Regions from separate parts of the Microbacterium sp. SCPM-O-B-15248 (M128) genome, predicted to be linked through region 1. Evidence: predicted binding sites of a transcription regulator. Region 1 holds the regulator's gene; the other holds the start of a gene.
What was found. Region 1 encodes HrcA, which represses chaperone genes, less so after heat shock. Its sites were predicted from a motif close to TTNGCACTCGNNNNNNNCGAGTGCNAA; they were not measured.
Positions count from the first base shown of each region.

Region 2: groES (co-chaperone GroES) is a predicted target of HrcA. The motif match lies at 1,909-1,935, and genes of this name have one in related genera.

Region 1 is NZ_JBYQLI010000002.1:305,549-313,394, reverse strand. It holds gene lepA (translation elongation factor 4) at 1-1,101, shown strand, start outside; gene AC3E6M_RS04150 (DUF1990 domain-containing protein) at 1,146-1,790, shown strand; gene hemW (radical SAM family heme chaperone HemW) at 1,790-3,007, shown strand; gene hrcA (heat-inducible transcriptional repressor HrcA) at 3,089-4,129, shown strand; gene dnaJ (molecular chaperone DnaJ) at 4,180-5,301, shown strand; gene AC3E6M_RS04130 (16S rRNA (uracil(1498)-N(3))-methyltransferase) at 5,304-6,038, shown strand; gene AC3E6M_RS04125 (HIT domain-containing protein) at 6,104-6,451, shown strand; gene AC3E6M_RS04120 (PhoH family protein) at 6,501-7,529, shown strand; gene ybeY (rRNA maturation RNase YbeY) at 7,526-7,846, shown strand, end outside.
Region 2 is NZ_JBYQLI010000004.1:99,356-107,201, forward strand. It holds gene AC3E6M_RS08790 (CE1 family esterase) at 1-227, opposite strand, end outside; gene AC3E6M_RS08795 (MerR family DNA-binding transcriptional regulator) at 312-671, shown strand; gene AC3E6M_RS08800 (class I SAM-dependent methyltransferase) at 693-1,883, opposite strand; gene groES (co-chaperone GroES) at 2,015-2,311, shown strand; gene rarD (EamA family transporter RarD) at 2,428-3,366, shown strand; gene AC3E6M_RS08815 (ABC transporter substrate-binding protein) at 3,505-4,788, shown strand; gene AC3E6M_RS08820 (hypothetical protein) at 4,778-5,716, opposite strand; gene AC3E6M_RS08825 (ABC transporter ATP-binding protein) at 5,752-6,528, opposite strand; gene AC3E6M_RS08830 (ABC transporter ATP-binding protein) at 6,525-7,460, opposite strand; gene AC3E6M_RS08835 (branched-chain amino acid ABC transporter permease) at 7,453-7,846, opposite strand, start outside.

The DNA.
Region 1 (7,846 bases):
CTCGAGATCGGCGTCTCGAGCCCCGAGCCCGTGCCCACCCGGGGTCTGGGCGTGGGAGAGGTCGGCTACCTCATCACGGGCGTGAAAGACGTCCGGCAGTCCAAGGTCGGCGACACGATCACGAACCACCGCAAGCCCGCGACGCAGGCCCTCCCCGGGTACACCGACCCGAAGCCGATGGTCTTCTCGGGCATCTACCCGATCGACGGCAGCGACTACGCCGAACTGCGCGAGGCCCTCGACAAGCTGAAGCTCTCGGATGCGTCGCTGCAGTACGAGCCCGAGACGTCCGTCGCCCTCGGCTTCGGCTTCCGCTGCGGCTTCCTCGGTCTGCTGCACCTCGAGATCATCACCGAGCGCCTCTCGCGCGAGTTCGGTCTCGACCTCATCACCACCGCCCCGTCGGTGACGTACGAGGTCACCACCGACACCGGAGAGACGGTCTCGGTCACGAACCCGAGCGAATACCCCGACGGGCGCGTCGCCGAGGTGTCCGAGCCGATCGTGAAGGTCGGCATCCTGCTGCCCAAGGACTACGTCGGCACGGTCATGGAGCTGTGCCAGTCGCGCCGCGGAACCCTCCTCGGCATGGACTACCTCAGCGAAGACCGCGTCGAGCTGCGCTACAACATGCCTCTCGGCGAGATCGTCTTCGACTTCTTCGACCACCTCAAGAGCCGCACGCAGGGGTACGCGAGCCTCGACTACGAGCCGGCCGGTCAGCAGACGGCCGACCTCGTCAAGGTCGACATCCTGCTGCAGGGCGAGAAAGTGGATGCCTTCAGCTCGATCGTCCACCGCGAGAAGGCCTACAGCTACGGCACCATGATGACCGAGCGCTTGCGCAAGCTCATCCCGCGTCAGCAGTTCGAGGTGCCCATCCAGGCCGCGATCGGCGCGCGGATCATCGCGCGCGAGAACATCCGCGCGATCCGCAAGGACGTGCTCGCCAAATGCTACGGCGGTGACATCACCCGCAAGCGCAAGCTCCTCGAGAAGCAGAAAGAGGGCAAGAAGCGCATGAAGATGGTGGGCCGCGTCGAGGTTCCGCAGGAGGCGTTCATCGCCGCCCTGTCCGGCGACGTCGAGGGCAAGAAGTAACGACGCCCACCGTCCTCCCATCCGCGCACAGGAGACTGGAGATCATGCGCCGGCAGAACTTCACCGACGACACGGTCGATTACGCCGCGGTCGGCGCCACTCAGGCGCACGACCTGATGCAGTATCCGCCGCAGCACTCCGTGCCCGCCGAAGACGCCTGGCGCATCGGCAGCGGTGAGGAGCGCTTCGCGGCCGCGGGGGAGTTGCTGCTGTCGTGGGCACCGCTGCGCGCGGCGGAGCTGAGCATCAGCGATGTCCGGCCGGCCACCGACGGCGGCTATTCCGGCGTGGGTTTCGACGCCGACGGCGCTCCGATCGCCCCGAGTCGCCTCGAATCCGAGCAGCGGTTCGCCACCGACGGCACGCCGTTCGTGAGCCCGGGTACCAGCGTTCGTCTGCACGGCAAGGTCGACGGACACCGCGCCGACGCGCACCTGCGTGTCATCTCGGTGTTCGAGGAGCCGCGACGCGTCGGGTACATCCTCGGGACGGTGGGGCACTCCATCGTGAGCGGCGAAGAGCTGTTCAGCGTGGAGTGGCGCGACAACGACGAGGTGTGGTTCTCGGTGCGCGCGTTCGACCGGCCGACGGCCCCGTCGTACCGACTCTTCACCGGGCTCGTCCGCCGTCGTCGCCGGGCGCTGTTCCAGCGGTATCTCCGGGCGATCTCGCCGTTGTACACGTCCTGATGGGCGGCCCCCTGCCGCTCGGTGACCCCGCCCCGGTCGACGGACGTCTGCCCGACGACCTGATCCACGACGCCGCTGCCGATTTCGGCGTGTACCTGCACGTGCCGTTCTGTCGCGTGCGCTGCGGGTACTGCGACTTCAACACCTACACGTCGAGCGAATTGCGCGGAGCGCGGCAAGAGGACTTCGCGGACACGCTCGCCGCCGAGGTGCGTCTGGCCGGGACGGTGATGGATGCCGCGGGCGCCCGGCGGGCGGCATCCACGGTGTTCTTCGGGGGAGGCACCCCGACGCTGCTCCCGCCCGGCGACCTGGCGCGCATGCTCGGCGCAGTGCGTGACGAGTTCGGGATCGCCGACGGCGCCGAGGTCACGGTCGAAGCCAACCCCGACACCGTCGACGACCGGGTCGCCGAGACCCTGGCCGCCGCGGGAGCGACGCGCCTGTCGATCGGGATGCAGTCCGCGCAGTCGCACGTGCTCGCGGTGCTCGACCGCACGCACGATCCGCGGAACGTCGCGACAGCGGTGGCGTCGGCGCGGCGGGCCGGGCTCGACGTGTCGCTCGACCTCATCTACGGCGCCCCGGGGGAGTCGCTCGAGGACTGGCGCGCCTCGCTCGAGACCGCCGTCGGCCTCGCTCCCGACCACGTCTCGGCGTACGCCTTGATCGTCGAGGACGGCACGAAGCTCGCGCGCCAGATCCGATCGGGCGCCCTGTCCATGCCCGACGACGATCTCCAGGCCGACATGTACGAGCTCGCGGACGATCTGCTGTCGGCCGCGGGATACGAGTGGTACGAAGTGTCGAACTGGGCGACCGCCGCGACGCACCGCTCGCGTCACAACCTGGCGTACTGGCGCGGCACCGACTGGTGGGGCTTCGGCCCGGGCGCGCACAGTCACGTCGCGGGGCTCCGTTGGTGGAACGTCAAGCACCCCGCGGCCTACGCCCAGCGGCTGGCGGCGGAGGAGTCCCCCGCCGCGGCGCGCGAACGTCCCGACGAGACGGCGCGGCGCCTCGAATCGGTGCTGCTGCGGAGCCGTATCCGCGAGGGCCTGCCGGTGTCCGAGCTCCTCGGCGAGGGCCGGAAGGCCGTGGCATCCCTCATCGCCGACGGTCTCATCGAGGGCGCGGATGCCGTGCGCGGACGCATCGTCCTGACCCGGCGCGGCCGCCTGCTCGCCGATGCCGTCGTGCGGGCTCTGACCGCGTAGGCGCGTTCCCGGCTCACGTGCGGGCCGATCCTCTAGAATTGGCACTCAGGTGTGTGGAGTGCCAGGAGGAGGGAGCCGGCCATGGTGTCCGAACGCGGCTTGCAAGTGCTCCGCGCGATCGTCCAGGACTACGTCGACACGCGAGAGCCCGTCGGCAGCAAGGCGATCGTCGACCGCCACGCCTTCGGCGTGTCCGCCGCCACGATCCGCAACGACATGGCGCTCCTCGAAGACGAAGAGCTCATCGTCGCCCCCCACACGTCCTCGGGCCGTGTGCCCACCGACAAGGGCTACCGCGTCTTCGTCGACCACCTCGCCGAGCTCCGCCCCCTGTCGTCCGCGCAGCGGAGCGCCATCACGTCCTTCCTCGACGAGGCCGGCGACCTCGACGACCTCCTCGCCCGCACCGTGCGAGCCCTCACTCAGCTGACCGGCCAAGTCGCGATCGTGCAGTACCCGTCGTTCGCCCGCGCGAACCTCACGCACGTCGAGCTCGTCGCCCTCGGCGGTCCGCGCGTGCTCGTCATCCTCGTCACCGACACCGGTCGTGTCTCGCAGCGCATCGCGGTCGTTCCCCTGGAGCCCACCGAGGCCGACATCGTCCAGCTTCGCGCGCGCGTGGCGGCCATGCTCGTGGGCCGTAGCGTCGCCGAGTGCGCGCAGACGGTCGCCGGCGTCGCCGCCGAAGGTCCGCGTCCGGGCGTCGCCCTGGATGCCATCGCCGACGCGGTCCTGCGGATCGTGGGCGAAGAGCTCGACGAGTTCCGTCAGGACCGGCTGGTCATGGCGGGGGCGGCGACACTCGCCAAGCGCGAGTCGGACTTCCGTGGCAGCATCTACCCGTTGCTCGAAGCCATCGAGGAGCAGGTCACGCTGCTGCGGTTGATGAGCGAGATGGTCGCCGACGAACAGGGCCTCTCGGCCAGCATCGGCCGCGAGAACGAGCCGTTCGGTCTCATCGAGGCGTCCGTGCTCGCGAGCCGGTACGACGGTTCGACGGGCGGTGCCCGCGTGGGCCTGCTGGGTCCCACCCGCATGGACTATTCGTCCAACCTCGCGGCGGTCCGCGCCGTCGCGCACTACTTGACCCGGATGCTCGAAGACGACGACAGCGCGCGTTGACGAGCTCCCTCTGAAAGATCGACCCCGCGCGAGCGGGTAGGAAGGCGACTGTGGCTGACCACTACGAGGTCCTCGGTGTCGCACGCGACGCCGCCCCCGACGACATCAAGCGCGCGTACCGGCGTCTCGCCCGCGAGTTGCACCCCGACGTCAACCCGGGAGAGGACGCCTCCGAGCGTTTCAAGCTCGTCACGCATGCGTACGACGTGCTGAGCGACCCCGAGCAGCGCCGCCGCTATGACATGGGCGGCGACCAGAACCCGTTCGGTGGCGGGGGAGCGGCCGGGTTCGGCGGCTTCAGCGACATCTTCGAGACGTTCTTCGGCGGCGCGCAGGGCGGCGGTGGCCGCGGCCCCCGTCCGCGTTCCCGGCGCGAGCGCGGGCAGGACGCGCTCGTTCGCGTCACGCTGTCGCTCGGGGACGTCGTGTTCGGGGTCCACCGCGACCTCGACGTCGACACGGCGGTGCTGTGCGAGACGTGCCACGGCTCGTGCACGCAGCCCGGCACGAGCGAGGTCACGTGCGACATCTGCCACGGCTCCGGGCACGTGCAGCGCACGGTCCGCAGCCTGCTCGGCAACGTGGTGACGAGTCAACCCTGCAGCGTCTGCCAGGGCCACGGCACCACGATCCCCTACCCCTGCGGCACCTGCCAGGGCCAGGGGCGCGTGCGCGCCCGCCGCACCGTGTCGGTCGACATCCCGGCCGGCGTCGAGACGGGCCTGCGCCTGCAGCTGCCCGGTTCGGGTGAGGTCGGCCCCGCCGGCGGACCGAACGGCGACCTGTACCTCGAGATCACGGTCGAGCCCCACGAGGCGTTCAGCCGCGAGGGCGACGACCTGCTCGCCACGCTCGAGGTCTCGATGCCCGACGCGATCCTGGGAACCAACACGACGATCGAGTCGCTCGACGGCAGCGTCGACCTCGAGGTGCGCGCCGGCGTGCAGTCCGGCGACGTGCTCACCATCAAGGGGCGCGGGATCACGCCGTTGCGCGGCAATCAGCGCGGTGACTTGAAGGTCGGCGTACACGTCGTGACACCGACGCGCCTCGACCACAAGGAGCGCGCGCTCATCGAGGAGTTCGCCAAGCGCACCAAGGCTCCCCAGCCGCGTCTGGCCGAGCACCAGCAGGGCCTGTTCTCGAAGTTCCGCGACCGCTTCCGGCACTGACCGTGGCGCTGCACTTCGTGACCGACGACGCCGCGACCGCGGTCGTGGGCGATGTCGTGACGCTGACGGGCCCCGAGGCGCACCACGCGGCCGCCGTGCGCCGCGTCCGCGTGGACGAGGCCGTCACCCTCGGCGATGGACGGGGAGTGTGGCTCGAGGGCAGGACCACCGCGGTGGCACCGAAAGAGGTGTCGGTCCTCGTCGCGGATCGCGCCGAGCTGCCCGCACCGTCACCGCGCATCGTGCTGGTCCAGGCGCTCGCCAAGGGCGATCGCGACGAGCTCGCCGTGCAGGCCGCGACCGAGCTGGGCGTCGACGCGATCGTCCCGTGGCAGGCCGCGCGGAGCGTGTCGAGGTGGGATGCCAAGGCCGACAAGGGACTTGCGCGCTGGCGCACGATCGTGCGCGAGGCCGCGAAGCAGGCGCATCGCGCGTGGATCCCCGAGGTCGAGGGCGTCGCACGCCTCGCCGACCTTGTCGAGCGGGCCGGTGCGGCCACCGTCCTCGTGCTCGAGCCGTCGGCATCCGAGCGGCTCACCGTCGTGGCGTCCGTTCTCCCCGACGAGCGGGACGTCGTGCTCGTCGTGGGACCCGAGGGCGGAATCGCGCCGGACGAACTCGCGGCGCTCAGCGCCGCCGGTGCCCGGCTCGTGCGCCTCGGCGACACTGTGCTGCGGACCTCGACCGCGGGAGCCGCGGCGATCTCGGTCCTCTCGGCGGCGACCGGTCGCTGGTGACGGCGCGGCCCCGTCCGGGGCACAGGCCCGACCCGGTGTCGCACCCCGTCGATAGACTGGATGCCATGACCGAGCCATCGATCTTCACGCGTATCCTCCAGGGCGAGATTCCCGCCGAGATCGTGGCCGAGACCGAGAACGCCTTCGCGATCCGCGACATCGCGCCGCAGGCGCCGGTCCACCTGCTCGTGATCCCTAAGACCGAGCAGTACCGCAACGTCGTGGAACTCGCCGCGGGCGACCCCGACCTGCTGACCGAGATCGTGGGCCTCGCCAATTCAGTCGCCGCCGAACATGCGGACGGCGACTTCCGTCTCGTCTTCAACACCGGCCCCGGTGCCGGTCAGACCGTCTTCCACGTACACGCCCACGTCCTCGCGGGCGGACTGAACGAAAAGAGCCTGGGTGGCTGATTCCCCCGAAGAACCCGTCGTCGAGCGTCTGTACGCCGACGGCGTCGCAATGGTGCAGCTCCTCGGACCGCAGGACCGCCTCTTGCGCGTGGTCGAGAAGGAGCACCCCGACGTCGACGTCCACGTGCGCGGCAACGAGATCACGATCTCGGGCGGTGCCGCCGCCGTCGCCGCGGCCCGCGGCCTCGTCGACGAACTGCTGACGATGACGCGCAACGGTCACGGCCTCGATCCCGCCGACGTCTCGAACTCCAGCCGCATCCTCCGCTCCGACGGCGGTCCGCGCCCGTCCGAGGTGCTCGGCGAGGCGATCCTGTCCTCGCGCGGCAAGGTCATCCGGCCCAAGACCATGGGCCAGAAGGCCTACGTCGACGCGATCGAAGAGAACACGATCGTCTTCGGAATCGGTCCGGCCGGTACCGGCAAGACGTATCTCGCGATGGCCAAGGCCGTCCAGGCGCTGCAGCGCAAAGAGGTCAGCCGCATCATCCTGACGCGCCCGGCCGTCGAGGCGGGCGAGCGCCTGGGATTCCTGCCGGGAACGCTGACCGACAAGATCGACCCCTACCTGCGGCCGCTCTACGACGCCCTCAACGAGATGATGGACCCCGACATCGTCCCCAAGCTCATGGCGACGGGGACGATCGAGGTCGCCCCGCTGGCGTACATGCGTGGGCGTACCCTCAACGACTCGTTCGTCGTGCTCGACGAGGCGCAGAACACCACGCCCGAGCAGATGAAGATGTTCCTCACGCGTCTGGGCTTCGGCACGCGCATGGTGGTCACGGGCGACATCACGCAGATCGACCTGCCGCAGGGCGCTTCCGGTCTGCGCCTGGTCACGCGCGTGCTCGGCGACATCGACGACATCCACTTCTCGTACCTCACGAGCGACGACGTCGTGCGCCACACCCTCGTCGGCCGTATCGTCGATGCGTACAGCGAGTACGACGAGAAGCGTCTCGTGGCCCGCCGCGAACGCGACGAGGCCTCCGAACTCGCCAACCGTGCCGAACGCCGCGGCGCGGCCCGCCCCGCGGGTCCGCGCGATCACCTCCCGAGACGAAACCGCTCATGACGATCGAGATCAACAACGAATCCGGCCACGAGGTCGACGAGCAGGTGCTGCTGCGCCTGATGGAGTACAACCTCACGGAGCTGCACGTCAGCCCCGACGCCGACGTCGCGATCGTGCTCGTCGACGAGGGCGCCATGGAGTCGCTGCACGTGCAGTGGATGGACGAGCCGGGCCCGACCGACGTCCTGAGCTTTCCGATGGACGAGCTGCGGCCCGGGACCGAAGACGCGCCCACCCCCGCGGGGCTCCTCGGCGACATCGTGCTGTGCCCGGCGGTCGCCGAGACCCAGGCGGTCACGGCGAAGCACTCGACGCAG
Region 2 (7,846 bases), on a different contig from region 1:
GCGCGGGCGTCGTTCCAATTGCCCCGATATCCGTCGAGGTACGCGATCACCGCGCGTCCCTCGTCGGTGAGCCCGTCCAGGGCGCGGCCGGTGAACCGGCGGTGGCCCTCGCCGTCTTGCCTCGATCCGTGGAAGACCAGCACGAGCGGTCGGTTCGGTGGTCCCTCCGGCGCGCCCGCCACGACGAAGGTCCGGGTGCGCCTCGCCGCCGGGATGTGCTCGCTCATGGTTCCCTCCTGCCGTAGCGCACCGTGGGCCGCGGCGTCAGCGAGCGTATAGATTGACATCGTGTCAAGGTCAAGGGGGAAGCGATGAGGATCGGCGAGGTCAGCGCCCGCAGCGGCGTGAGTGCGCGTTCCCTGCGGTACTACGAGCAGCTGGGCCTGATCGGGTCGGAGCGCGAGCCCAATGGCTACCGTCGCTACGACGACTCCGTCGTCGACCGGGCGATCGTCATCCAGATGCTCTTCGGGATGGATTTTCCCCGCGAGGTCGTGACGTCGGTGCTCGCCTGCACCGGGGAGGCCCCGGCCGCCGCGCACGACGCGCTCGTGGTGCAGCTCGCGCGGGTGCGGGACGACCTGTCGGAGCGCATCCGGACACTGACGGCGACGAGAGACCGGGTCGACGACTTCCTCGCGACCCGCGGAGACGCCGCGGCCCCGGCCTGATCGCGGCCTCGGCGAGCGGGCTCAGTCCACGCGGTCGGCGAGGAGCGCGCGTCTCCGACCCGCGATGCGCGTCAACAGGAGCGTCGCGGAGTCCTCCCCGCGCAGCGCCAGGCGCGTCCGCAGGGTCGCGGGATCGACGTCGACCCCGCGCTTCTTGATCTCCAGTGTTCCGATGCCGCGCTCGCGCAACGCCCGGGCCAGCTTCTTCGTGTCGGTCGGCAGTTCCTCGCGCACGCGGAACGACGACACGAACGGGCTCGTGAGGGCCGCGTCCGAGGTCAGGTACGCGATGCCGGGGGCCAGCATTCCCGCCTCGAGCGAGCGAGCCACCTCGCCGATCAGCCGCGCCCGGATGACGGCACCGTCGGGCTCGTGCACGAAGGCGCCGAGTTCGCGGGGTTCGGCGTCGGGGGCGTCGGCCGGGGCGGTGAGCTCCCACGCGTCGTCGCCGCGGACGACCAGAGCGGCGCGGCGCACGCCCTCGCGGGCGAGGCTCCCCGACCACAGGACCAGCTCGATCGTGGACCCGTCCGCACTGATCCACTGCGCCTCGACGTCGTCCGGGATCAACTCCCGGTCGAACGCCGGTCCGAGCTTCACCCCGCCGGGCCACCGCCGCAGCAGCGAGAACACCCAGTCCAGCGACGGCGACCACTGGTCGGCCGACACGCGCCGCGTTTCGCCGTGCCCCGCCGTGCGCCGCGCGGGGTCGAGCCACACGGCATCCACTCCGTCGAGGTCGGCGTCCTCCGCGCGCCCGTGAGCCACGGTGACGGCGTCGCCGAAGGGCGCGAGGTTGTACGCGGCGATCGCGGCCGTGACCTCGTCGGCGTCGACGGCGTGCACCCGGATGCCGAGCCCGGCGAGGCCCAGAGCATCGCCGCCGATCCCGCAGCCGAGGTCGGCCACCGACGTGACGCCCGCGGCACGGAAGCGTCCCGCGTGCCGCGCGGCGATGGACAGTCGCGTGGCCTGCTCGAGCCCCGCGCGGGTGAACAGCATCCGGTCGGCGAACGGGCCGAACTTCGCCGCCGCGCGCACGCGCAGTCGTGCCTGGCCGACGACGGCGGCGACGAGTTCGGGGGAGTGCCCGGCCGCCCGCAGGCGCGAAACGGCGCGGGCGGCATCGTCGGTGGTGGCGATCGGTCCGACCTCATCGAGCAGAGTCAGGCCACCGGGCGTGAGCAGCGCGGTCAGCTCGGCGATCTCCACCCGGCCAGCCTAAGCGCGGAATGTGTTGGCACTCGCGTTGCATGAGTGCCAGTGCTTCTCTACACTCGAATTAGCACTCTCCCCGCGTGAGTGCTGACAAGTCTTCTGTAACGAGAAAGAAGAGGTAGACCGTGTCGGTTTCCATCAAGCCGCTCGAGGACCGCATCGTCATCAAGCAGGTCGAGGCTGAGCAGACCACGGCGAGTGGTCTCGTCATCCCCGACACCGCCAAGGAGAAGCCGCAGGAGGGCGAAGTCGTCGCCGTCGGCCCCGGCCGCATCGACGACAACGGCAACCGTGTCCCCCTCGACGTCGCCGTCGGCGACCGTGTGCTCTACAGCAAGTACGGCGGCACCGAGGTCAAGTTCGGCGCCGACGAGTACCTCGTGCTCTCGGCTCGCGACGTCCTCGCGGTGGTCGTGCGCTGATCTTTCGCGATCCTCACGGGAACCCCGGATGCCTCGGCATCCGGGGTTCCCGTCTTTGGCAGGGAATGCGCGATGACCGGCGGATCCGCGGCGGGGCGCGGGCTTAGTCTGAGGAAGTGACCCCCGCTTCGCCGCCCGCCTCGGGAGCCGTGCGTGGCGGCCTCTTCGCCCTTGCCGCCTACCTCCTGTGGGGCGTGCTGCCCCTGTACTTCCTCCAGTTGGAGCCGACCGGCCCGTGGGAAGTCGTCGCCTGGCGCATCGCGCTGTCGTTCGTGTTCTGCCTGATCCTGCTCACGGTGCTGCGCGCGTGGCGGCCGTTCCTGGCGATCGTCCGGCAGCCCCGGCTCCTGGCGCTGACGGCGGTGGCCGGTGTGCTCATCTACGTCAACTGGCAGACGTACCTCATCGGTGCGCTGACCGGTCACGTCATCGAGACGAGTCTGGGGTACTTCATCAACCCCATCGTGACCGTGCTCCTCGGCGTGACGGTGTTGCGCGAACGCCTTCGTCTCGTGCCGTGGATCGCGATCGGACTCTCGGTGGTCGCGGTCCTCGTCATCGTGGTCGGGTACGGCAGCTTCCCGTGGATCGCCCTCACCCTGGCTTTCTCCTTCGGTCTCTACGGACTCGTGAAGAAGCAGATCGGACCCTCGGTGGATGCCGTCAGCGGACTGACTCTCGAGTCCTTCTGGCTCCTCCCGGTCGCTGCCGTGCAGCTGGTCGTCGTCGCGGCGACGACGGGTCTGACGATGGGGGCCAACGGTCCGCTGCACACGAGCCTGCTCGCCGCGGCCGGAGTGATCACCGCGATCCCGCTGCTGCTCTTCGCCGCCGGGGCGCGCCGTGCTCCCCTCACCGTCATGGGGCTCATCCAGTTCGTCGCACCGATCATCCAGTTCGTCATCGGCGTGTCCGTCCTGCACGAGCCGATGACGGTCGAGCGGTGGATCGGGTTCTCGCTCGTCTGGCTCGCGCTGATCATGCTGAGCGTCGATTCGCTCGTCGCCGCGCGGCGTCGCCGTCCGCTTGTATCGGATGTCGCCGAGCCCGTCTAGAGGGCGTTATGACGCCGTGACCTCGGCGACGCACATCGTTAACGAACGGCAACACGACGAAAACGTGGAGGCGATTAGGTTTAGGACACCAGACGGCACCCCTGTGTCGTCGAACGTTCATCCATAGCAAGGAGCACTATGAGCGTCTTCACGCGTACGCGTGCCGGCAAGGCCCTGGGCGGTCTCGCCCTGGTCGGTGCCAGCGCGCTCGTCCTCGCCGGTTGCGCCGGTGGTGGCGGCGACGCCGCCGCGCCCAGCGCATCATCCGGCGGAGGCGCCGTGTCCACCGCTGACGGGGTCTTCCACGTCGGCACCATCCTGCCCGCCACCGGAAACCTCGCCTTCCTCGGCCCGCCCGAGGTCGCCGGTGTCAAGCTCGCGATCCAGGACATCGAGGCCACGGGCGACGCGTTCCCGTTCACGACGGAACTCACCGAGCGCGACTCGGGTGACACCACGACCGACATCGCCACCCAGTCGGCGACCGAGCTCGTCGACGCCGGTGCCGACGTCGTCATCGGTGCGGCGTCGTCCGGTGTGTCGTTCACCTTCATCGACCAGCTGGTCAACGCGGGCATCGTCCAGATCTCGCCGGCCAACACGTCGCCCGACTTCACCACCTACGCCGACGACGGGTACTACTGGCGTACCGCTCCCTCGGACGTCCTGCAGGGGCGCGTGCTCGGTAACCTCATGACCGGCGACGGCGCCGCCAACGTGGGGATCATCTACATCAACGACCCCTACGGCATCGGCCTGAAGGACAACGCGACCAAGGCCGTCGAGGCCGCCGGTGGCGAGGTCTCGGTCGCCGTCCCGTACAACCCGGGCGACACCGTCTTTACGTCGCAGGTCGACCAGCTCCTGGCATCCAAGCCGGACGCGATCGCCGTGATCGCGTTCGAGGAGACCTCGTCGATCATCCCGCAGCTGGTCAACACCCAGGGCTACCCGGGATCGAAGGTGTACTTCGTCGACGGCAACCTGTCCAACTCGTACGAGTTCCAGGCGGGCACGCTCCAGGGAGCCAAGGGCACCCTGCCCGGCAACCCGGCCGACACCGAGTTCCAGAGCCGACTCCTCACGGTCGACCCCGCGCTCACCGACTTCAGCTACGCGCCGGAGTCCTACGACGCGGTCATCGTCGCGGCCCTCGCCGCGGCGCAGGCCAAGGACGACTCGGGCACGGCGATCCGCGACAACCTGAAGTCGGTCACCGAGGGTGGCGAGAAGTGCACCACCTTCGCCGACTGCCTCGCGCTGATCAACGAGGGCAAGGACGTCGACTACGACGGTGTCTCGGGCCCGATCACGTTCGACGACAACGGTGACCCGACCGAGGCGTACATCGGCATCTACCAGTACGGTGCCGATAACAAGTACACCCTGCTGAACACGGAGTTCGGTTCGCTCAACGAGTGATCTGACCCGATCGGGAAGGGCCCGGATGCCACGGCATCCGGGCCCTTCTTCCTGCATCCGCCGCGTGAGGGGTCAAGATCTGTCGCCTGGGATCATCCGAAGCGACAAATTTTGACCCCTCACGCGGACGCACACGGCCGCACGCGGCGGCGGTGAACGCCAGCAGCGCGTCGGCGACCGGTTGCGGACGCGCCAGCGACAGGGTGACGTCCCTCCCGTCGAGGCGGGCGACGAGGTCGAACAGCGTGCCGACCTTGTCTTCCGCGATCGCGTGCGGGTCGCACCGACGTGGTGTCACGGCGACGCTCAGCGTCGACGGCGCGTCCCCCGACCTCACCGCTGCGCCGAGCGGCGCTTCGTCCCCGGCGGCGAAGCGCAGAAGCGGCGTGCCGCGCAGGGCCACGAGATCGAGCGCCGATGTCGAGCCGCCGTCGGCCGGAGTGATCGAGATCGTGAGGTCGGCGGTGCCGTCGCCGTGCGGAGCGACCGCCGTCGCCTCGACGTGGGCCACGGCGTCGACCGCATCCTGATCGCACTGCGTGGCGCTGAGGCGCTCCAGGACGTGCAGGGGGTCGTCGGCGGTGATGTCTACGCTTCGGGTGCCGCCGTCAGCCGCGACCTCGAGCATCACGCGGGGGCCGTCGTCTCCGGTGGTGCAGGCCACCGGGGGAAGCGGCAGGGGCAGGTCGACGACGCGGCCGGGGGCGAGCGACGTGGCGCGGCGCGCTGACCAGGCGGCGGGCTCCGACAGTGCGGCGGACGTGAGTGTGGCCGCGACCACGGTGATCGGCTGGTCCGACCCGTTGGCGAGGCGCAGCTGTGCTCGTCCCGGTGCGATGTCTCCGCGCTGCTGGATGACCGAGACGGTCAGCCCGTCCGGAACGAGGGGAGGAGGGTTCGAGGAGCACCCCGCGAGGGCGACACCCACCAGGGTGAGCGTCGCTCCCACGGGACGCGCGCGGATCAGGCCTCGGTCTCCCGTGCGTCGCGCTTGGCGTCCTCGTCGGCGGCCAGGGTTCCGAGGTACAGCTCGATGACGCGGGGGTCGGTGAGCAACTCGCGGCCGGTGCCGGTGTAGGCGTCCTTGCCCTGATCGAGCACGTAGGCCCGGTGGCAGATCTGCAGGCAGCGGCGCGCGTTCTGCTCGACCATGATGATCGTCACGCCCGCGCGATTGATCTCGGCGACCCGGAGGAACGTCTCGTCCTGGCGCACCGGTGAGAGGCCGGCGGAGGGCTCGTCGAGAAGCAGGACCGACGGGTCCATCATGAGCGCGCGACCCATCGCGACCATCTGGCGCTCGCCGCCCGAGAGCGAGCCGGCGCGTTGGCGGCGACGCTTGGCGAGTTCGGGGAACAGGCCGGTCACGAACTCGAAGCGCTCCGAGAAGACCTTGGGGCGTTGGAACAGCCCCATCTGCAGGTTCTCTTCGATCGACAGGCTCGGGAACACGTTGTTGTTCTGGGGGACCATCCCCACGCCCTTGCCGACGAGCTTGTCGGCCTTGAGAGAGGTGATGTCCTCGCCGTTGAGCAGCACGGCTCCACCGCGGATCTTGACTTGACCGAAGATGGCCTTCAGCAGCGTGGACTTTCCCGCGCCGTTGGGGCCGATGATGCCGATGAGGTCGCCCTGGTAGGCGTCGACCGAGCAGCCGTTGAGGATGTTCACCCCGGGCAGGTAGCCGGCGACGAGGTCGTCGGTGCGCAGCACCGCAGTGCGGGTGGCGGTGGCGGTCATCGGAGCTTTCCGTCCTTCTCGTCGGCGGCGATCTCGGCATCTGCCTCGGCCGCGGCCTCGGCCTCGATCGTCGCGAGCTGCGAGGTGGTCATGTCGCCGAGGTCGGTGTCGTGGTGGGCGCCGAGGTAGGCGTCGATGACGGCCTGATCGCTCATCACGGTCTCGGGCGGTCCCTCGGCGACCACCCGGCCTTCGGCCATGACGACCACCCAGTCCGAGATGTGGCGGACCATGTGCATGTCGTGCTCGACGAACAGCACAGTCATGCCTTCGCTCTTGAGGTCGAGGATGTGACCCAGCAGGCTCTGGGTGAGGGCGGGGTTCACGCCGGCCATCGGCTCGTCGAGCATGACGAGCTTCGGGTCGCTCATGAGGGCGCGAGCCATCTCGAGGAGCTTGCGCTGACCGCCCGAGAGCGACGCGGCGAAGTCTTCGCGCTTGGCATCCAGCTTGAACCGGCGCAGCAGATCGTCGGCGCGTTCGGTGTTCACCCTCTCCTGCGAGCGCCAGATCGAGGGGATCATGGCGCGGAAGATGTTCTCGCCCTTCTGCCCGCGCGCCCCGAGCAGCATGTTCTGCAGCACCGACAGGCGACCGAGCGACTTCGTCAGCTGGAAGGTGCGGACCATTCCCTTGCGGGACACCTTGAAGGCGGGGACGCCGGCGAGGTTGGACCCCTCGAAGCTCCAGCGACCGGTGTTGGGCTTGTCGAAGCCGGTGAGCAGGTTGAACAGCGTCGTCTTGCCGGCGCCGTTCGGGCCGATCAGGGCCGTGATCTGTCCGCGGGGGATCTCGAGGTGCTCGACATCGACGGCCTTGAGGCCGCCGAACTGCCGCGTGACACCGTCGGCGACGACGATCGGGTCGACCTTCGCGCAGCCGGGGCCGACCTCGCCCTTCACCAGGGGGTGGGTGACGGTCGTGTCAGACATTGAACGACAGCTCCTTCTTGTTGCCGAAGATGCCCTGCGGCCGGAAGATGACCAGGAGCATCAGCCCGATCCCGACGATGATGAAGCGCACCTGCCCGGCCTGGGTGGTGCTCATGAAGCCCAGGATGCCGACGTCCCGCAGTCCCACGATGATGCCGTTCGACAGCGACAGCAGCACCCAGAACAGTGCGGCGCCCACGATGGGTCCGAGCAGCGTCGCGGCGCCGCCCAGCAGCAGTGCGGTCCAGATGAAGAACGTCAGCGCCGTGCCGTAGTTCCCGGGCTGGACGGCCCGGGGGAGGATGAACACGACGCCGGCGAGCCCGCCCATGACGCCACCGAGCACGAGCGCCTGCATCTTGTAGGAGTACACGTTCTTGCCGAGG